4 regions of the Mesorhizobium sp. B3-1-9 genome follow, and region 2 is predicted to be linked to each of the others. Evidence: riboswitches for the same ligand, from Rfam matches in the RefSeq annotation. Region 2 holds a riboswitch; each other region holds the start of a gene.
The links. A riboswitch is a leader RNA that binds a small molecule or an ion and turns the genes downstream of it on or off. The one in region 2 is predicted to bind cobalamin.
Positions count from the first base shown of each region.

Region 1: linked by a shared signal. The riboswitch ahead of FJW07_RS11445 (DUF1636 family protein) and the one ahead of FJW07_RS05160 (CbtB domain-containing protein) in region 2 are both predicted to bind cobalamin.
Region 3: linked by a shared signal. The riboswitch ahead of bluB (5,6-dimethylbenzimidazole synthase) and the one ahead of FJW07_RS05160 (CbtB domain-containing protein) in region 2 are both predicted to bind cobalamin.
Region 4: linked by a shared signal. The riboswitch ahead of FJW07_RS07185 (DUF1636 family protein) and the one ahead of FJW07_RS05160 (CbtB domain-containing protein) in region 2 are both predicted to bind cobalamin.

Region 1 is NZ_VFTJ01000005.1:196,857-201,823, reverse strand. It holds gene FJW07_RS11455 (cobaltochelatase subunit CobN) at 1-1,766, opposite strand, end outside; gene cobW (cobalamin biosynthesis protein CobW) at 1,783-2,820, opposite strand; gene FJW07_RS11445 (DUF1636 family protein) at 2,823-3,248, opposite strand; cobalamin riboswitch at 3,288-3,491, opposite strand; gene FJW07_RS11440 (winged helix-turn-helix domain-containing protein) at 3,521-4,720, opposite strand.
Region 2 is NZ_VFTJ01000002.1:345,653-350,619, forward strand. It holds gene FJW07_RS05135 (hypothetical protein) at 1-240, opposite strand, end outside; gene FJW07_RS05140 (GNAT family N-acetyltransferase) at 378-1,241, opposite strand; gene FJW07_RS05145 (DMT family transporter) at 1,325-1,813, opposite strand; gene FJW07_RS05150 (hypothetical protein) at 1,878-2,462, opposite strand; gene FJW07_RS05155 (CbtA family protein) at 2,514-3,254, opposite strand; gene FJW07_RS05160 (CbtB domain-containing protein) at 3,415-3,624, opposite strand; adenosylcobalamin (AdoCbl) riboswitch at 3,625-3,768, opposite strand; gene FJW07_RS05165 (histidine phosphatase family protein) at 3,854-4,426, shown strand; gene FJW07_RS05170 (PilZ domain-containing protein) at 4,576-4,848, shown strand.
Region 3 is NZ_VFTJ01000007.1:177,226-182,192, forward strand. It holds gene dxs (1-deoxy-D-xylulose-5-phosphate synthase) at 1-111, opposite strand, end outside; gene FJW07_RS15315 (pirin family protein) at 233-1,153, opposite strand; gene FJW07_RS15320 (DUF2277 domain-containing protein) at 1,163-1,429, opposite strand; gene FJW07_RS15325 (exodeoxyribonuclease VII small subunit) at 1,475-1,726, opposite strand; gene FJW07_RS15330 (histone deacetylase family protein) at 1,730-2,656, opposite strand; cobalamin riboswitch at 2,771-2,948, shown strand; gene bluB (5,6-dimethylbenzimidazole synthase) at 2,991-3,731, shown strand; gene FJW07_RS15340 (methyltransferase domain-containing protein) at 3,765-4,583, opposite strand; gene FJW07_RS15345 (hypothetical protein) at 4,717-4,967, opposite strand, start outside.
Region 4 is NZ_VFTJ01000003.1:185,982-190,948, reverse strand. It holds gene FJW07_RS07200 (iron ABC transporter permease) at 1-691, opposite strand, end outside; gene FJW07_RS07195 (ABC transporter substrate-binding protein) at 961-1,908, opposite strand; gene FJW07_RS07190 (ABC transporter ATP-binding protein) at 1,940-2,728, opposite strand; gene FJW07_RS07185 (DUF1636 family protein) at 2,725-3,108, opposite strand; cobalamin riboswitch at 3,304-3,510, opposite strand; gene FJW07_RS07180 (efflux RND transporter periplasmic adaptor subunit) at 3,845-4,967, shown strand, end outside.

The DNA.
Region 1 (4,967 bases), on a different contig from region 2:
TCCCCCTCAAGGGGGGAGATTGGCGGTTGGGGCGCCGGCTTTCCCCTTGCTAGGCCGGAAATTGGCGAAAGCCGAGGTGAAGGAATAATCTCCCCCCTTGAGGGGGAGATGTCCGGCAGGACAGAGAGGGGGGCCTCGCGCAAACCTACCCCTTCCAACTTGCCCCACGCCGCCTCAACCAAAGCTCGTGCTGCCTCCGGCAATTCGGCTGAAAAGGCAATGTAATCCGTCAAGGCAAGGCCAAGCCCACCCACCTCCAACACATCCAGCAATCGCCGCGGCGATTGCGGAATCCCGTCAACCGCATAGCCCTGTTCCTTCAGGTCATGCAGCATGGCGAGCACGCTTGACGGCACATCCAGCCCGACGGCATAGCCGGTCCGCCCGGGCGCGCTGGGATAATCGGGGATCAGGATCGCCAGCTTGCGCTCGGCCCGCTCGGTCCGCTGCAGGCGGATAAAGGCAGCGATCCGCCTGGCGACCTGCTCGACGCGATCGGCCTCCGGCCGGTTGGCGAAGGCGCGGAAGGCGAGCGCCGGGTCGGTTTCGACCTCGTCCTTGAACGAGATGGCGCCGGCCAGGATGCGGCCGTCGAGCTCGGGCAATACAACGTGCATGGCGAGATCGGCGGGCGCCAGGCCGCGCTGATTCTTTTCCCAGACCTCGCGTCTCGTTGTGGCGACGATGACCTGGAACACTGGCACGCCGGCGCGGTCGAACAGAGTCTCGATGCCGGGCTCCGCACCGGAGGCGAAGGCGGTCGCGGTGACAATGGCCGCAGGGTTCAGCGAGGCGATCGCGTTTTCGACGAAGGCTAAGGACGCCGGATCCTTGAGGCTGGACACGAAGATCGGCACAGGGGCCATGCCTTGCTGCTTCAACGCTTCCGCCAGAGCGTCGATCGGCGCGATGTCTGCGGCAAGCAGCATGGAACGGTAGAAGAGGATGGGGACGACTGCGAAATTGTCGACGCCGAGTTCCGTCACACCCCCCTCTGTCCTGCCGGACATCTCCCCCGCAAGGGGGGAGATTGCTCTGTGGTCGACGGTTTCGCCAACTGTAGATGTTTCAGCTAGCTCGATATTTGACGAAGCAGAGATAGAGCCGGCTTGGGTGACGGCTGATCTCCCCCCTTGCGGGGGAGATGTCCGGCAGGACAGAGGGGGGTGCGAAGGAATGCCGACCCTTGAAACGTTCGACTTCTCGACGACACCAACTCCCGGCTCATAATACCCCGCCTTCGGCACACTGACCGCATCAACCACGGCCGCCTCAGCCCCCGCAAGCCTTGCCAGCCTTTGCACCAGCGCCGCCATATTGGCCGGCCCGCCTTCGCGGAAATAGCCGAGCAGCGCGTCGAGCTCGGCACGCGGCAGCGTCGAGCCTTCGATCAGCCGCTGGTCCTCGTCATGGCTTTCGCCGGGCAGCAGCGCCAGCTTGATGCCGCGCTCGCGCGCGACCGCGGCGAGCTGGTCGCAGCCATAGCGCCACCACTCATAGCCGCCGAGGATGCGCACCAGGACGACCTTGGCGTGGCGGGCGACGCTGTCGATCCAAAGATCCACCGACATCGGGTGGCGAAGGTCGCGCAGCGCCGCAAGCCGCATCGCGGGCAGCCGCGCGGCATCGGCCTTCCAGGCGGCGGCCAGACCGGCGAGGTCGCTGTCGGTGAAGGACAGGGCCACCACATCCGCAGGCGTCTGCCTGAGGTCGACCGGCTCGGCGAGATCGTCGAGCGAAGCGGATGTCGTGGTGAGGATATGCATCGCTTTGGTGTTGGTCTCAGCCGGCGAGGATACGTTCGATCGCCGGGCGGTTCAGCCCCTTGAGGCCGATGACGACGAGCCGCGAGCGGCGGTCGTCATCCGCCGTCCAGGCGCGGTCATAATAGTGGTTGACGCGCGGGCCAACGGCCTGGAGCAGGAGGCGCATCGGCTTGCCGCCGACCTCGACGAAACCTTTGACGCGCAGCACGTTTTCCTGCTCTGCGGCAAGGGCGACGCGATTGGCCAGCTCATCGGGGTTGGCAACCGACGGGATGTCGATGACGAAGGAATCGAAATCGTCATGCTCATGGTCGAGCTCGTCGTCGTGGTGCGTCTTGCGGTTCTCGATGTCGTCCTCGACGGCGAGCCCGAGGCCGAGCAGCACCGACGGGTCGACCTTGCCTTGCGCGGTCGGAACGATCTTCACGGCGCGCGCGACGTGCTTGCCGATGACGGCGTTGGCGCGCTGCGATCCGGCCGCATCCATCAGGTCGCTCTTCGACAGGATGATCAGGTCGGCGCAGGCAATCTGGTCCTCGAATACCTCTTCGACCGGATCGTCATGGTCGAGCGTCACGTCCGCGGCGCGCTGGGCCTGCAGGGCATCCATGTCGGAAGCGACGCGGCCGTCGGCCAGCGCCGGGCCATCAACAACGGCGAGGACCCCGTCGACCGTGACGCGGCTCTTCACCGTCGGCCACTGGAAGGCCTGGACCAGCGGCTTCGGCAGAGCGAGGCCGGAGGTCTCGATCAGGATGTGGTCGACCTTGGGGTTGAGCGACAGGATCTGGTCGAGCGCCGGCACGAAATCGTCGGCCACGGTGCAGCAGATGCAGCCATTGGCGAGCTCGACGATGTTTTCCTCTGGGCAGGTGTCGACGCCGCAGCCTTTCAGTATCTCGCCGTCGATGCCGACATCGCCGAACTCGTTGACGATGATCGCCAGCCGCTTGCCCTTGGCGTTCTCGAGCAGGTTGCGGATCAGCGTCGTCTTGCCGGCGCCGAGGAAGCCGGTGACGACGGTGCAGGGAACACGGGAAACGGAAGCGTTCATGGTCAGTCCTTCAGCATGTCGAGGGGAGGGATGCGGGCAACCAGGCCGCGCTTGAGGGAATCGGGCCGGCCGCGCCAGGGGATCAGGCCGTCGGTCGAGATGGCGAAGAGCTTTGCGCCGGCGATGAGGTCGGCGCCGCTGGTCGGGGTCAGATCGCCGAAGACATAGCTCCAGCAGCCGTCGCGCAGCAGCGCGGCGCTCAGCCGGCGCTTGCAATTGCCGAGGCATTCGACGGTGCGGATGCGGACGTTTTCACCGGAGGCGGCACGGCGCGTGTCTTCAGCCAGCAGCGCGCCGGGACGCGGATGGGCGTCCGAGCCGGTTTCGTCGCGGCAGGAGGAGCAGACGATGACGGTCACGCCGGCCAGCGCGTCGGGCTCGGACGAAATATCCGCACTATTTGCCGGGAAACTGCCGTTGCGATCCAAAACCAGGCTCCTTGCCCGGAAAACCCGCCGGGCATTCGGATACTTAAAGTCTCAGACGGCAGGTCTCCTGGCTCGCGAGTCGTCGCCTTGAAGGCCGCCTTCCCGGGAACATCCCAGTGGTTTTCGGCCGGGGCTCGTCGCTTACAGTTGCGGGGACAGCCGCGGATTTGGGCGTTGGCCCGCACCGCATTCCCTCTTGGCTCCTCCCTTTGCCGGGAGAAGACCGTCTGCGGCGGATTTAGGCTTATGGCCGGGTGCATGTCAACGCACGGCTACGACACCGCGATGTCGGCCAGCGCCGGCCCGAGGTCGCCGGCCGGCGTCACTTCGATCGCCTCCAGGCCGAGCCATGCCTGCATCTGCTTCAATTCGTCGAAGAGCTGGGCGACCGTTTCGGCGGGGGCGCCGGCCTCTGCAAAGGCGGCATGGACGCGCAGCACGCTCGCCGGCCGATCGGCTCGCAGATCGACACGGGCGACGATGCGGTCGCCAAGCAGGAAGGGCAGCACGTAGTAGCCGTATTGGCGCTTTTCGGCCGGCGTGTAGATCTCGATGCGGTAGCGGAAGCCGAAGAGTTTTTCCGTCCGGGTGCGCTCGAAGACGACGGGATCGAAGGGGGCGAGCAGGGCGCGGGCCTCTATCCGGCGTGGAAAGCGGGCGTCCTTGTGGAGATAGGCGGTCTTGTCCCAGCTCTCGACCTTCACAGGCAGCAGTTCGCCCGCTTCGACCAGTTCCTCGATGCGGTCTTTCGTATCGCCCGGCGCGAGACGAAAATAGTCGCGAAGGTCGCCATAGGTGGCGATGCCATGGGCGCGGGCCGAGATGCGCAGCAATTCGCGATGCGCGTCCTCGACCGAGGGTACCGGCAGGTCGAGTACGGCCTGCGGCAAAACGCGCTCGGGCAGGTCGTAATAGCGTTCGAAGCCGCGCCGGTAGGCGGTGGTGATGCGTCCGGCCCAGAACAGCCATTCGAAAGCGTGCTTGGCCTCGCTCCAGCCCCACCAGCCGCCATTGCCCTTGTGGCCTTCGATGTCGGACGCGGCGATCGGGCCGCGTTCGGCGACCTGCGCATAGATCTCGTCGATCATCGCCTTGCGCTCCCGGCCCCATTTCGCCAGGCCGAGATACATCTCGTCGCCCTGCTCGGCGCGCAGCATGCGCCAGCGCATCAAAGGGTAGGTTTCGACAGGCAGGAACGACGCCTCATGCGCCCAATACTCAAAGACCGCGCGCTTGCGGGTGACCGCGGCGTTGTCGAGCAGCGCAAGCGGGTAGGGGCCGAGGCGAGAATAGAGCGGCATATAATGAGCGCGCACCACAGCGCTGACGGAATCGATCTGCAACAGGCCGGTTCGTGAAAGCACGCGCGCAAGGTGGCGGCGATCCGGAACGCCGCCGGGCCTTGGGTCGTTGAACCCCTGTGCTCCGAGCGCAATGCGCCTCGCCATGGCCAGCGAAATCTTGTCCTTCATCGAGGCGCCCTTGCCCTGATCATTTGCCGGATTTTTAGCCGGTGATTCCGGCGATGCTAGCAGGCAAATGGCGGGAGATATGTCAGGAGAGAAAAGTGGAGTAAAAAGCGAAGGAAATCAAACAGGAGCGGATCGGACCAGTTTCTTCCGATAAGGCGTCCAGGGCCGCGATTTGAACAAGGTTTGACTTGCGTCACCGAAACCGCTGCGCTAACCCTCGCCGCGTTGCAGCATGGGCCCCTTAAAA
Region 2 (4,967 bases):
CGACCGGGTGTCGACGGTCACGCGCCCCAGAACCTGCACGGTCGTGCGTCCGAGATCCTCGTCGACATGCACGACCTCGCCCTCGAGTCTGAGCTTGTCGCCAGCCTTGGCATTGGGCTCGACCATCGAATATTTATGGCTGTCGCCGTCGAGCCTCAGCATCACGCGGTCCTCGGTGCGTTCGACCACCGTGGCGATGACAGCCACCCTGTCGCCTATTTCCACTGTCGGCCGTGTCATCGCGGCCTCCTTTCCGCCCTCGGCGATACCTGGCCGACGCAGCCGGCTGGCGCCACGCTGTGTGCCGGCAGCCGCTGAAATAAACGGCAAAACAAGCATTTGGTTGCCGCCGGCCGCCTGCAGCCGCGGGCGGCCGATCACATGAAGCCCGGATTTCGCGGCAGATACTGCGTCCAGTCGCCATAGCCGGGCGATGCCATCAACAGCATCGGGAAGGTGATGCGCATGCCTTGATCGATCGCGAGGCCAAGCGCGCTCCCGCATGTGCCCGGCAGGAAGGCCGATACCTTTTCGGCCGAGCGATCCGCCGCCAACAGCAACGCCGTTGCAAAGGCATCGCGAACGATATCGGGCCGCATCACCGCCAGGGGGCCGATATGCCCGCCGGCGTTGATGTATCCGTAGCCGACCGCCTCGCCGCCAGCAAAGAGCAGGACGCCTGTCGTCGACGGATCGGTGCGCAGGTAGCGATGATGCTTCACTCGCGAGGCGCCCAGGGCACGGGCGTCGATCTCGGCAAGTTTCTCCATCGTCGCGGCGCTGTCGTCCATTTCGACGGCGCGCAACGGCGGTTCCGGCAACGCCTTGGTCACCCGTTCGCGCGCGGCGCTGAGAAGGTAGATCGGCGTTTTGGGAAACAAGCCGTGCCGCATGTAAAGCCCCTGCGACACACGATTGAAGGTGAATGTTATAAGTGCCTTGTGGGCTGCGCCTGATGCGCGGGCATGCTCCATGGTCCGTTCCAGCAGCGTGTTTCCGATGCCGCGGCCTTGTCGGCCAGGATCGACGAACAGCTGGGCGAGGAACCAGATATCGCCGCATACCCAGCTCCAGGCGAAGCCCGCAATGTCCCCGTCGTCTTCCGCCACCCACAGGCCGCCGGGGTCGTCCTCGAGCGAAAACAGCTGGAAGTTGGGAGGGCTCGTCGCCGCCATCGGGCCAAAGCCGTGCCGAGTGGTAAGCTCGTTGATGCTAGCCACCACCAGCGCATCGGTCGCCACGAGATCATCGGCGCGAGCAGGTCTGTAAACGAGCGACATTGAACAACCTCAGCCACGGAGCGTGAGCCGCAACGCCGATCGTATCAGCTGTCCATGCCTGCCGTCTCGGGCACCATCAGCAAGCATCGTCCGGGGTCCGAGGCCGCGTTGACCCCCGGCGTTTGCCCACCGATGGCAAGCACGGCAAGCGCCAGCGCCACGCCCAGCGCCTGCCAGCGGCTGATGGTTTCGCCGAGCACGAGATAGCCGAGCGCCAGGGCGAAAGGCGAGGTGAGCGAGAAGAGCAGCGCCGTGATGCGCGGGCCGACCGAATAGATGGTGGCGAAATAGGTCGTGCTGGCAATGCTGATGCCGGCGAAGCTCGATCCGGCAAGCAGCCAGAACTCCCTCGCTCCCATCGTGTGCCAGCCGCCGATCGCCAACGACACCGAGCCGGTCATCACGAAGGTTGCGAGCATCTGCCAGCGGGCAAGCTGGAGCAGGGGAACGCGGCCCTTGAGCTCGCTCAGGAACATGGAGCTCAGCGCGCTGCATAAGGCGGCGGTGACGGCGAAGGCATCGGGGGCGAACATGGCTGGCGGCTGCGAATCCGGAACCGGACAATTGCCGATGCTTACGCCGGCGCGCAGCGCTCGGCTAGGCCGCGCGGGCGCGCGGCGTGCCGAAGATGGACCATGCGGCGGCGACGAGCGCCGCCATCGTGGCAAGCAGCACGCAGAGGCTCGGCAGGTGGAAGACCATGTCGCGCCATCTGGGCTCGACGACGGCGCCGGTGCTGAAAGACTCGCCGCTATACTGGCACAGGATCCACGACGCGCCGCTGCGCACCATGTCGGCGTCGATATCGGAGATCAGTGCTTTCGCGTTGCGTTCGGCTGAGGGCATCGTCGCCATATGGGTGAGCAGCGCCTTGGCGGTGGCGAGGTAGGCGTGGCTGCATTCGTTGAAGGGGCTCTCCTCGTCGGCGAGGCTGCCCGGCATCAGGCCCCACAGGCAATAGGTGAATTGCAGGTTGCCGTGATTGTAGAGCCGCCGGAAGGTCGGGTCGGTCGCGGTCTGGTGCTGGGCGAGCTCGAGGATCTCGCCGCGGTAGCGGGCGATCACGGCCATCTGGCCGTGGGTCAGGCTCGGGATCTGGATGCCGGGAGGAGGCGGGGCGAAGGATCCGCTATGCGCTTCGGCGGGTGCTGCCGCCGTCATGATCGAAAGGGCGGTCGCCAAAAAGAAAATGGCCGCCAGGGCAAGGAACCGTGGCGGCCGACGCATCGGATTTCAGGCGAAGCGGCGGGCAGGGCTGCGCTGGTCGCGCGCCGCGACCACGCGCTCGGCAACCGCGCCGAAGCCGAGCCCGACGACGGTCCATAGCACAAGCTGGATGCCAAGCGAGGCGACGCGGAACTGCCACAGCACCGTCGCCGAGAAGTTCTCCGGTACTTCGTTGATGTCGGGCAGGGCTGCCTTCACCAGTGCGAAGACGACGAGGAAGGCGAGCCCAGCCACGATCGAGGCGTTCCAGGCGCCGAGCCGGGTCCACAGCCGCTGCGCCAGGCCGACCGCCGCCACCATCGCCGCGATCGAGACCACGATCATGATGAAGAACAATTCCGTGCGGTAGCCGATGGTCTCGGCATTGCCGACCGCGGGCGGGTTGGCCGGGTATTTGAGGCTGGGCACCACGATCACCGCCAGGAAGCCGAGCAGCGCTATGAGCGCCGAAGTGCCACGGGGCCCAAGCGAACCCAGCCGGCCATAGGCATAGGCGAAGACCAGCGAGAATAGCCCGCCGAGGGCGGCGCCATAGACCAGCACGCCGGTTGCGAGACCGATGCCAGCCTGCATGACGCGGCTGACCATCTCGGGCTCCGGCGCCTCGCCGGCCGCCTGGGCCTGCTGTTCCTCGAAGGCGATCGCCTTGTCGACCTGCGGCTCGCCATAGACGCGGGCGAAGGCGAATGCCAGAATCCCCGCAACCAGCCCGACAAGCATGCCGCGCAGCAAAAGTTTTCCGACCATGTCGTTAACCCTCTAAGCAATTCCAGGAAAAGTGCGTAGCGGTTTTCCGTCCGGAATAGCGTTAAACCAACCCAGCAATTCCAGGAAAACTGCGTGCCGGTTTTCCGTCCGGAATCGCGTTAGACCAAAATCGAAGCGAGTTCAGCGATGCTGAACCGCCTTAGTGGCAGGGGAAGCCGAGCAGGTGGCGGCCGTCATGCACGAATTCGTGCACATAGGTGCCGCGGAGCAGCGACGTCGCGCCTTCTTCCGCCCCGACGAAATAGATCGCCAGCATCAACAGCAGGCCGGCGAAGATGGCCCACGGCAGAAGCTCGCGAACCGGAATCGCAACCGGACCGTAGCTGGGGGCGAAGGTGGTGTCGGACATATTGACCTCCCGTGGGATACTGCGTCCCGTTGATCGAACAATGCTGCGGAATAAGGCCTGACTTTCGGCTGGTGCCGATCACAGTGGCGCGACCGTGCCGGACTCGCACCGGCTTCCAATCCCGTATAGCGCTAAAACACTTGTCAGCACTTCGTTCGCCTGTCAACGACATGTAATGGCCAACACGGCTTCGCGCGGCCGAAATTTCACTGGACCACGGAGTTTTGGGATGCTCGCCCGCCTGACGATGATCGCAAGCGGCGCGACGCAGGCCACGCGCAAGGGTCGTTTTCCGAGTGACGAGGCGCCGGAGCCGCGAGCCTTCGAGCGTGCCGGCGCGCTGGCCGCTTCGCTGCGCCGCGCCGACCGCGTCTGGACGAGTCCGGCGCTGGCCGCGCGGCAGACGGCCGAGGCGCTCGGCCTCGAGGCGACGGTCGAGCCGCTGCTTGCCGAGCAGGATTTCGGGCGCTGGGCCGGCAAAGGCTTCGAGGAGGTGCAGGCAGAAGATCCGGAAGGCATGGCGGCCTGGTTCGCCGATGCGGAAGCGGCGCCCCATGGCGGCGAATCGCTTGCCGCCGTCGCCCGGCGCGGCGCCGCGCTGATGGAGCGCCTGGCTTCCGAGAGCGGTCATACCATCGCGCTCACGCACGCCCTGCCGATCCGCGCGGCCATGGTGCATGTTCTGGGCGCGCCGCTTTCCTCGGTCTGGAAGATCGACATCGAGCCGCTGTCGCTCACCGAGTTCCGCGGCGACGGCCGCCGCTGGGTCCTGCACGCGAGCGGGGTCATCGTCTCTGGTTGAACCCTCTGGGCATGAGAGATCCCGATGAACGCGGTCGGCCTATGAAGCTGCCGTTCCGCGTTTCAGTGATTGCTAACGGAACGGAAACGCCTCGCTGCTATGGTGCTGCCCTGTTGCGAGGAGAGCCTTGCCTGAGGAGCCCGCCGGATATGGCCAATTTTCCCGAGACCGAGCGCCGTCTTCATGCGCGCGAATTCGTGCTCAAGGAAGCCACGATCATCGCCGCCGGCGTCAGGATCGGCTGCTCGGTCAGAAATCAGCACGAGCAAGGTGCGGAATTGCGCGTCGGCGCCGATGTGGAGATCCCGGACCGCTTCCTGCTCGAGGTCCCGGCCGACGATACGGCCTATCGCGCTCTGGTGCGGTGGCGGCGCAACGACCGCGTCGGCGTGGCGCTCTACAGCAACGCGCCGAAGGACTGATGCGCAGCCGTCCCACCAATTCGTTACTTGATCCTGCCCAAGGCGATGTGCAGCCTGGCATATCGGGAACGCAACCGCCGCGAGCGCGTTCGTTGCCGGACCAACAGGGATTGTGGTTG
Region 3 (4,967 bases), on a different contig from region 2:
GATGAGCTCGGCGCGCAGTTCCGCGGCAAATTGCGGCAGCGCGCCCTCATCGAGCGTCCGCAAATCCGCCGGAATGCGGACCTTGTCGAGCAGCGGCGTGTCTGGCTTCACTCGGGCGCGTCCTGCCTTATCGATCGAACACGGCGCTATCAGCAGATTGCGCCATAATCATGCGCGGAATAGGCCGCCGGCGGACGAATGTAAATGCGCGCCAGTGACGCGCAAGCGGACCCTAATTCTCCGGCAGCGGGATGAACTCTTCTTCATCGCCGGGAACGATATCGAAGCGACCTGTCTTCCATTCCTGCTTGGCTTGCTCGATGCGTTCCTTGGAGGACGACACGAAATTCCACCAGATGTAGCGCTTGGAGCCCAGCGAAGCCCCGCCGAACAGCATGAAATGCGCGCCGCGCTCGGAGGAAACGACGATCTCCTCGCCCGGCTTGAACACCAGGAGCCGCTCGGCCGGGAAAATATCGCCGGCGATCGAGACGTCGCCTTCCAGCGTGTAGATGGCGCGCTCCTCGGCATCGGCCGGGATCTTCACGCTCGCGCCCGCCGCCAGCCTGAGATCGGCGTAAAGCGTGTCCGAAGCGGTCGCCACGGGCGAGCGCAGGCCTGAGAATTCGCCGGCGACGACGCGGCCGCTGACGCCCTCGGCATCGATCTGCGGCAAGCGGGCCACCGATGTGTTCGCGAACACCGGGGCAATTTCCTCCTTGCCGTCGGGCAGCGCCAGCCAGGTCTGCAGGCCGGAGACCGACATCGGCGCGCCGCGCAACTCCTCCGGCGTGCGCTCGGAATGGACGATGCCGCGCCCGGCGGTCATCAAATTCACGTCGCCCGGCGCGATCACCATTTCAGTGCCGAGCGAGTCGCGATGCCTGATCTTGCCGTCGAACAGGTAGGTGACGGTGGACAGCCCGATATGCGGATGCGGGCGCACGTCGAGCGCATGGCCGGCGCGCAGGATCGCCGGTCCCATGCGGTCGAAGAAGATGAACGGCCCGACCAGACGGCGCTTCGCCGTCGGCAGGGCGCGGCGCACCTCGAAGCCGCCAATGTCCTTGGCGTTGGGGACGACCATCAGCTCGATCTGGTCGCAGGCGAAGGCATCGCCCGGTTCAGGATCGTTTCCCGGAAAAAAGCTCATATCGGATCCTCAGGCGAAACGCAGCGCCGACCTGGCCTTCGCCTTGGCCGCCTCTTCCTCGCGATTGCGCGGTTCCTGGTTGGTTTCGAGCGAATCGATCAATTCGCGCGCGACAGCTGTGATCGCCTCGACGGCATGGTGGAAGGCATGTTCGTTGCGCTTGGAGGGCTTGGTCGAGCCGCTCAGTTTGCGCACGAATTGCAGCGCTGCGTCATGCACTTCGTCATTGGTCGCCGGCGGCTCGAAATTGGCCAGGGTCTTGATGTTGCGGCACATAGCTTGAACTCCTTACCTGCTTTCTTTGCCCCACCGTCGTCCAAATTACTCAGCGTCGAGCGGCTCCGTTCCAACCGGTTTGCCGTCGCGCGACAGCCTGATCTTCTCGACCTTGTCCTCGGCCGCTTTCAGCAGACGGTCGCAATGCGCCTTCAGCGCTTCGCCGCGCTCGTAGATCTTGATCGACTGGTCGAGCGGGACGTCGCCGCGCTCAAGATCATCGACGATCTTCTCCAGCGCGTCGAGCGCCTGTTCGAAGCTCATCGCCTTGACGTCCTCATTGCCTTCCAATGCCATAGCCTATCCCTTCATCAGCCGCCCGACATGGGCGGCGACTGAAAATGCCAGTCCCTGCAGATCGTAGCCGCCTTCAAGCAGGCTGACGAGCCTGTTGGAGCTGTGGCGGCCGGCGCGCTCCATCAATTGCCCGGTCGCCCAGTCGAAATCGTCCTCGGTCAGGTTGATCTCGGCGAGCGGATCGCGGTGGTGCGCGTCGAAACCGGCGGAAATGATGATCAAGTCCGGCGCGAACGCATCGATCGAGGGCAGCACGCGCGACAGGAAGGCGTCGCGGAACAGGTCGCTGCCGGTCTGCGGCGCGAGCGGCGCGTTGACGATGTTGCCGGCGCCGGTTTCGCTTTTCGCTCCGGTACCGGGATAAAGCGGCATCTGGTGCGTCGAGCAATAGAGAACCGACGGGTCGTCCCAAAAAATGTCCTGTGTGCCGTTGCCGTGGTGGACGTCCCAGTCGACGATGGCGACGCGCTCGGCCTGATGCTTCTTCTGCGCGTAGCGGGCGGCGATCGCGGCCGTGTTGAACAGGCAGAAGCCCATCGCGGTGGCCTTTTCGGCGTGGTGACCCGGCGGACGGGCAGCGACGAAGACGTTGGCGGCACGGCCCTCGAAGACGTCGTCCACTGCCGCGTTGGCGCCGCCGATCGCCGTCACCACGGCCTGCCAGCTTTTCGGGCTGGCGCTGGTATCGGCGTCGATCGAGACGATGCCGCTCTCAGGGATCGCCGCGCGCACGCGCTCGACGAAATCCTCGGGATGCGCATAGAGGATCGTTTTCTCGTCGCCTTCAGGCGCCTTAACGCGGTCGAGCGCCGAAAAAGCCTCGTCGTCGAGCACGCGTTCGATGGCGCGCAGGCGGTCGGGCCGCTCGGGATGGCCGGGCGGCGTGAGGTGTTCCAGAAAGATCGGGTGCGTGTAGAGACGGGTGGCCATGGCGCCTAATCTAGGCACCGGCGGCGCGGATGACCATGTTTGAAAGCCGAATGGCTGGGGAAAATTGCGCCAGCCCGTGTCGCTGGCGCCATTGGCGCGGCGCAAGCTTCGCGGTAAGGTTCTTCGCTGCCTGGTGCCCGCGACGCGGGAGAATCGGGAACACGGTTGAACTCCGTGGCGTGCCCAACGCTGTGAGGGGGACCGCGCCGGCAAAGCCACTGTCGATGACGGGAAGGCGCCGGATGCGGGAGGATCCCGAGCCAGAAGACCGGCCCGGCAGACATGGTTTTCCGCTTGGTCAGGCGGGAAACTGCTTGTCGCAAGGGGAAAAGCGATGACGGCAGCAGCGATCGCCGCGGGCGGCGACGACTTTGACCAATTGGCGCGCGACGCGGTCTATCGGGCGATGTTCACCAGGCGTGACGTGCGCAGCCATTTTGTCCCCGACGATCTCGATGACAGCGTGTTGGCGCGGCTCATCACCGCCGCGCATCATGCGCCCTCGGTCGGCTATATGCAGCCGTGGAACTTCATCGTCATCCGCGATCCAGGCAGGCGGCGGGAGGTGCGCGACCTGTTCCTCGCCGCGCGCGAGCAGGAGCTGCCGGCGATCGAGGCGGAACGGCAGGCGCTATACCGCAAGCTTAAGCTCGAGGGCATCTGCGAAAGCGCGCTCAATCTGTGCATCACCTGCGACCGGCAGCGGTCGAAGGATTCGCCGCTCGGGCGCTGGCACAATCCGGAGATGGACCTCTACAGCACCGTCTGCGCGGTGCAGAATTTCTGGCTGGCGGCGCGGGCCGAGGGTGTCGGCGTCGGCTGGGTCAGCATCATCGAGACGGAAGCGCTGAAGCAGCTCTTGTCGATCCCGGAACATGTGACGCCGATCGCCTATCTCTGCGTCGGCCGCGTCTCAGCCTTCGCGCCGAAGCCCGATCTCGAGGCGCATGGCTGGGGCAAGCGCCTGCCGCTGCCGGAACTGGTGATGAGCGAGACTTTTCGCGGCGCCGGCGAGGCGCCGCTCAAATCGGCGATAGAGCATTATGGCAAGTTGAAGATCATGTCGCGCGGGTGATCCAAATTTGCCGTGATCGCGACACGTGCGCGTTCACGCCGGCGTTGCCGTCCAAGCGCCTATTTCCGATCGTCCCATCAACGTGCCGTCTTTGCCTATCTCCGAAAGGATACGCTCCGCGAGCACCGAGGGCTCGATTTGCGAAGCTGTCACGATCCCGAGCCTTTCCATGGTCGGCAATTGTGTCTCGACAAGATCGGTCACAAGATGCACAACGTCGACGGTTCGACGTCCGGACGCAATGACCGCCTCCAATCTCAGGGTCGGCGCAGGCAAGCCAGCATCTTCAAACACGCGGGCGAGCCGCGCGCCAAGGCGCACCTGCGCGCCCGCTCTCTCGATAGTGCTGCTGAGCAACCCGCACACCTGATCGTAGGTTGGCGACGGAGGCGATGAACGCGCTCCATCCCAGTCAAGCTCATGGAATATAACGATCCCACCTGTTCGCAAATGGCGGACGATCCGGCGAAGCGATTGCGCCGGATCGGGCATGAACTGGAGAACGTAACGACCAACTATCGCATCAAACGGTTCGTCGAATTTCATTTCGGCCGGGTCGCCGTGCCTGAAGGCGATTCTATCTGACCCGGCATTCTTGGCGCGCAGTTCCGCCTGCTCGACAGCTACCAGGGCAAGGTCCGTACCCACGACTTCTCCGGTCGGCCCAACGAGTTCGCCACAAAGAAACGCGACATCGCCTGCCCCGCTGCCGATATCGAGGATGCGCATGCCTTTGGCGATCCCCGCTGCTTCCAAGAAGCGGCGTGTGATCGGATCGATCAACCGCGCCTGAGTGACAAGACGTCGCAGTTCCGCCTCTGCATGCCCCAGCGCGTAGTCGACATCGCTCATCGAATTCCTCCAAATGGCCAATTCTAAGCGCAGATCATGACGTTTGGTCTGTGAGGCGCCAATATTCTGCCTTGGCGCGACGAAGCTTTCATGAAGATGGCCCGGGCGGTAAAGTCCGGTTTCTCGACTTGCCTCAGGCTGCGGTCTTTGGAGCCTCCCAGCGCGAGCCGCCGCCGAAGGAGCCCAGCGCCTTGTCGCGCAGTTCCCTGAACTTGGACGAGGCCTCGGCCAGCCGGTGGTCCCATTCGGGATTGGGCACCTGGCCCTCGATGGCTTCGAAATAGACCTGCATCAGCGATGCAATGGCGAAGGGCTCGATGAAGGCCGCCTTGAAGGCCCAGGCAAAGACGATGGCCAGCACGAAAGCCCAGCCGGCAAGCTGAC
Region 4 (4,967 bases), on a different contig from region 2:
CCACCGGCACGCCAAGGCTCTCGGCGGCGCTTTCGCCGGCGAGGAAAGCATCGAAGCGGCGGTGGTTCCACAGGCCATAGGCGAGGATGATGCCAGCGCCAAGCGCCGCCAGGCCGATATTGTCCCAGCGGGCAAGACCGAGCCCGCCCATGGTCCAGAACAACACCGAATGGGCAGCGCGCTGATCGCCGGCGAACACGAGATAGTTGGTCAAGGCAGTGAACAGAAATGAGACGGCGAGGCCGGCCAGGATCAGCCGCTCAGGCCCCTGCCCCTTCACCCGCGACACCAGCAGAAGCACGATCGCCGCCGCCAGCACGCCGCCGGTGAAGGCGGCAAGCGGCAGCGTCCAGACGCCGAACGTGTCGCCGAATACGGTGATGACGGAGACCGCGCCGGCCGCCGCGCCCGAGGAGAGGCCAAACAGGAACGGATCGGCGAGGTCGTTGCGAGTGACCGTCTGTAGCAGCGCGCCGACCACGCCAAGGCCGGCGCCGACGGCGATCGCCAGCAACGTGCGCGGCAGCCTCAGGTCGACGACGATGCTGCCGACCGGGCCGGATGGGCTCTGGCTGCCCAGTCCGGCCGCATGCGCCAGCGCGCCGACGACCTGGCGCAGAGGTATCAGCGTCGAGCCATAGGCGATCGAAAGCAGCCCGAGCGCGACCAGCAGCGCCGCGCCAAGCATCATGGCCAAAGCGAACGATCGGCGGCGCAGGTTCACGGCGTGGGACCTGCCGCCGCGATACCGCCGTCCGGGATTAGCCGAGGCATCCGCGACTTCGTCGATGCCGCAAGGGCCGTCCACCCATCATTCCAGGGTCTGTGCGACGGCGCTTCGCTCCTTGCTCCGCCCGTGGATGACGAAGTCGCGAGTGTTTTGGCCAATCTCCAAAGCGGCCGATTCACAGGCAGGCGATCCGTCAATGAAGCCATCCCCACCCCATCAGAACTCCAGGCCTAAAACGCTTCCGGATGCATGGCCCTGGCGATCTTGCCGATCGCCTCGATGTTGGCGGGTCCGGGCGTCAGCTCGGCGTAGCGCAGCGCGACGAACCGCTCGTTCCTGACAGCGTCGGTCTCCTTCATGGCCGGATGGACTTTAAGGAAATCGAGCAGCTTCCTGTAGCCGCCGCCGTCCTGGTAATCGAGCAGGATGAGGAACTGTGGATTGCGCGAGGCGACCGTCTCCCAGTCGGTGTTGCCCCAACTCGTCTCCATGTCGGCCATTATGTTTTCGCCGCCGGCGGCTGCGATCATGGCGTTGGGAATGGCGAACTTGCCGGCGGTGAAGGGCTTGTCCTCGCCGGAATCGTAGAGGAACACGCGCGTGCCCTTGCGGTCGCCGACCTTGGCGGTGATATCGGCAAGCTCGGCCTTCCAGCCGGCGACCAGCTTTTCGGCCTCCGTCTCTTTGCCGAAGATCTTGCCGAGCTTCTCGACGTCGCCATAGAGCAAGTCCATCGAGGCGGCGGGCCGGTTCTTGTCGAGATGGACGCAGCTTTCGGTCAGCACCAGCGTCTTGATGCCGTGTGGGGCGAGCGTGTCGGGCGTGACCTCGCCGCCCGGCTTCATGCCGTAGTACCAGCCGGCGAAGAAGAAATCCGGCTGCACGGCGACGAGGTTTTCCAGCGTCGGATATTTTGGCGCCAGCTCCGGGATGGAGCCCTGCCCGGCCTTGAACTCGGGGCCGACCTTGTACCAGCCGGTGATGCCGGTAAGCCCGACGATCGACGGCTGCAGCTTCAGCACGAAGGCCATCTCGGCCATGTTGAGGTCCTGGATGACGGCGCGTTTTGGCGGTGCATCGAAGGTGAGCGGCTTGCCGCAGCTGTCGACGGTGACCGGGAAGGCGAAGGCGACCGAGGCGAGAAGCGAGAAGGCAAACGACAAAGCGAGGCGTTTCACGGGATGGTGCTCCTTGTTTGGGTTGGCAGGTTCAGGATGGCGAGCAAGCGCGCGTGGGCAGTTCGAAGACGGTGAGCTCGCGGTCCTCGGTCGGGTGCCGCAGGCGCAGCACGTCGATGCCGAAAACCTCGCGGATATGCGGCTGCGCCAGCGCCTCGCGCGGCGGCGCCAGCGCGTGCAGCCGGGCGTTGCTCATCACCGCGACGTTGGTGGCGAAGGGCGCCACCAAGGCGAGATCGTGCAGCACGGCGACCACGGTCATGCTGAATTCGGCCACCAGTTCGAGCAGTTCTGCGCGGGCGCGCGGGTCAAGGTGGTTGGTCGGCTCGTCGAGGAACAGGATCTTCGGCTCTTGCGCGATGGCACGGGCGAGCTGCGCGCGCTGGCGCTCGCCGCCGGAGAGCGAGCCGATGCTGCGCGCGAGCAGTGGCAAGAGCCCGGTCCGGCGCAGTGCTTCGACGACGATGTCGCGATCGTCGTGCCGGCGCCTCAGGCCGGCATGCGGGACGCGGCCAAGCTCGACATAGTCGATGAGCGCCAGCCGTGGATCCGGCTGGTCCGTCTGGCCGACGACGGCGATGCTGAGCGCCCGCTCGGCGGCGGTGATCCTGTCCAGCCGGCGCCCGGCCAGGCGAACCTCGCCGTGGCTCGGCGACAACGCTCCGCACAACATGCGCAGCAGAGTCGTCTTGCCGGCGCCGTTCGGGCCGATGATGGCGAGCCGCTCACCCGCCGCCAGCGACAGGCTGAGATCCTCGACTAGCGTCCGGCCGTTTGCCATGGCGCCCAGATCGCGGGCTTCAAGCAGGGGCACGTTCACCGGACTTGCTTCCTGGCCTTACCCGCGGCGGGGATGCGCGCCAGTATCTTGCCGGCTAGCCTTGCCGGGCGCTGGCCGGAATTGCACCAGCCGTCGGGCAGCGAGGCATAGAGCCTGGCAAATTCGACCAGCGCGCCGGCGTCGGTGCCCCTGTCGATGGAACCGAAGAGATAGGTGGCTTTGCCTTGCGCCATGAAGGCCACGGCGAGCGGCCGCGCGCAACCCGCCATGCAGTCGATGGTCTCGATGGCAAAGGAAGGCGCCGGCTGCAAGGAAAGCCTGGAGCGCAGGTCGGCGCACAAACCCTCGCCGGACCTCAGCCCGGTCACGGTATCGCGACACAGCGAACAGACGATGATGCGATGGCTCGAGCGTTTCACCGTTTCACGGAAACGGCGAACCGCTCTATCTCTTTGTTTTGACGCAATTCCAGACGGAAAACCGCTACACACTTTTCCTGGAATTGCTCTCGAGGCGTCCAACATTTCCGTCACTTTCCAAAATGGCGACGGAAGGATGCTGGACGAGCCGGCCGACAAGACCGGTGCCCGCGTCTCCTCCCGGCACACCCCGTCCGGTCAACTCATGTCGATGGCAGGTCTCCTGGCTCGCGGGTCGTTGCGCCATCCGCCTTCCCAGCCTTGCCGGCCAGTGGCGTTTCGGATGAAGCTCGCCGCTCACAGTTGCGGGGGCAGCCACGGGTTCAATCCAGACCGGATCTCACCGTGTTCCCTTTTCACCCCTCGCCTTGCGGCTCGGGGACCATGACGCAGCCATCGTAGGTTGTCCGCGCGCGAGTCGCAACGGCTTCTGCGCGCGTTCATCACCGCGTGAAGCGACCTGCCTGGAGAAATGCATTCGTGGTTCGATTCTCGTTATGATATGTAATAACGTTACATACCAACGAATGCGTAGCAGTCAATCCCTCCTCGCGCCGTCTCACCCAAACATCGGAAAATTTTCAGAAACCGTTCGGGATTTGCCGGAGCCGAAATCGCAAAAAGATCGGGCTGGCGAAAGACAGGTTGCAACGCCTCGATCCCCTGCCAGCCAACGCAGTTTTCCCGGCCGCCGCGTCCTCCCAAGCGCGGCCGCAACCTTGGGCACGGAGACGACATGATTGCCGCACGTTTTCACAACAGTCCTCTTGGGCACAACAAGCCGCTCAGGCGCCGCCTTGTCGCCGGCTCGATCGCCGCTCTCGCTTGCGGTGCCGTGATGGTCTGGCACGGCGCCAGAAGCGAAGCATCGAACGTCGCGCCGGGCATGCCCGAAACCAAGCTGGTCAAGGCAGTTTCGGTCTCGCCGGAACCCGCCGCGGATAACCGCGTCGCCATCGGCGAGATCAAGCCGAGGCTGGAGAGCGATCTCGGTTTTCGCGTTTCCGGCAAGCTCATCCAGCGCACCGCCGAGGTCGGCGCCACGGTGAAGAAGGGCGAGGTGCTCGCCCAGGTCGACGACCAGGATTATCGAAACCGGCTGGCCAGTGCGGAAGCCGATGTGACAGCGGCCGAGGCCGTGCTGGTGGAAGCCAGCGCCGCCGAAGCGCGTATCAGCGCGCTGCTCGCCAAGGGTTTCACGACACGCGCCAACCATGACGCGACGCTAAAGAATCTGCGCTCGGCCGAGGCCAAGCTGAAATCGGCGAACATCGCCTTCGCGATGGCCAAGGACCAGCTCGGTTACACCGAGCTCCGGGCCGAATTCGACGGCATCGTCACCGCCACCGGCGCCGAGGCCGGCCAATCGGTCAATGTTGGGCAGATGGTGGTACGCGTCGCCGATCCGGAGAGCCGCGACGCGGTGTTCTCTATCGCGGAAGCAGCCTTTACCAGCGACCGGCGCGGTCGAAAGATACCCGCCGTCACCGTCTCGCTGCTCAGCAATCCGGCTATCTCGACCGCCGGCACTGTGCGCGAGATAGCGCCGATGGCCGACGCCGCCACCCGCACCTTCCAGGTGAAGGTTTCGCTCGAGAAAGCGCCTGACGAGATGCGTTTCGGCGCAAGTGTCGCCGGCCGCGTCGAGAACGCCGGCGCGCCTGTCGTGCTGCTGCCGGGCAGCGCGCTGTTCGACAAGGAAGGCAAGCCCGCCGTCTGGGTGGTGTCGGCCTCGTCGGCTGTCGAGCTCAAGCCGGTCACCATCGCCCGCTACGAGACCGACCGCGTAGTCGTCAGTGCCGGGCTCACCAAGGGCGACCGGGTCGTCACTGCCGGCGTAAACCGGCTGCGGGAACACG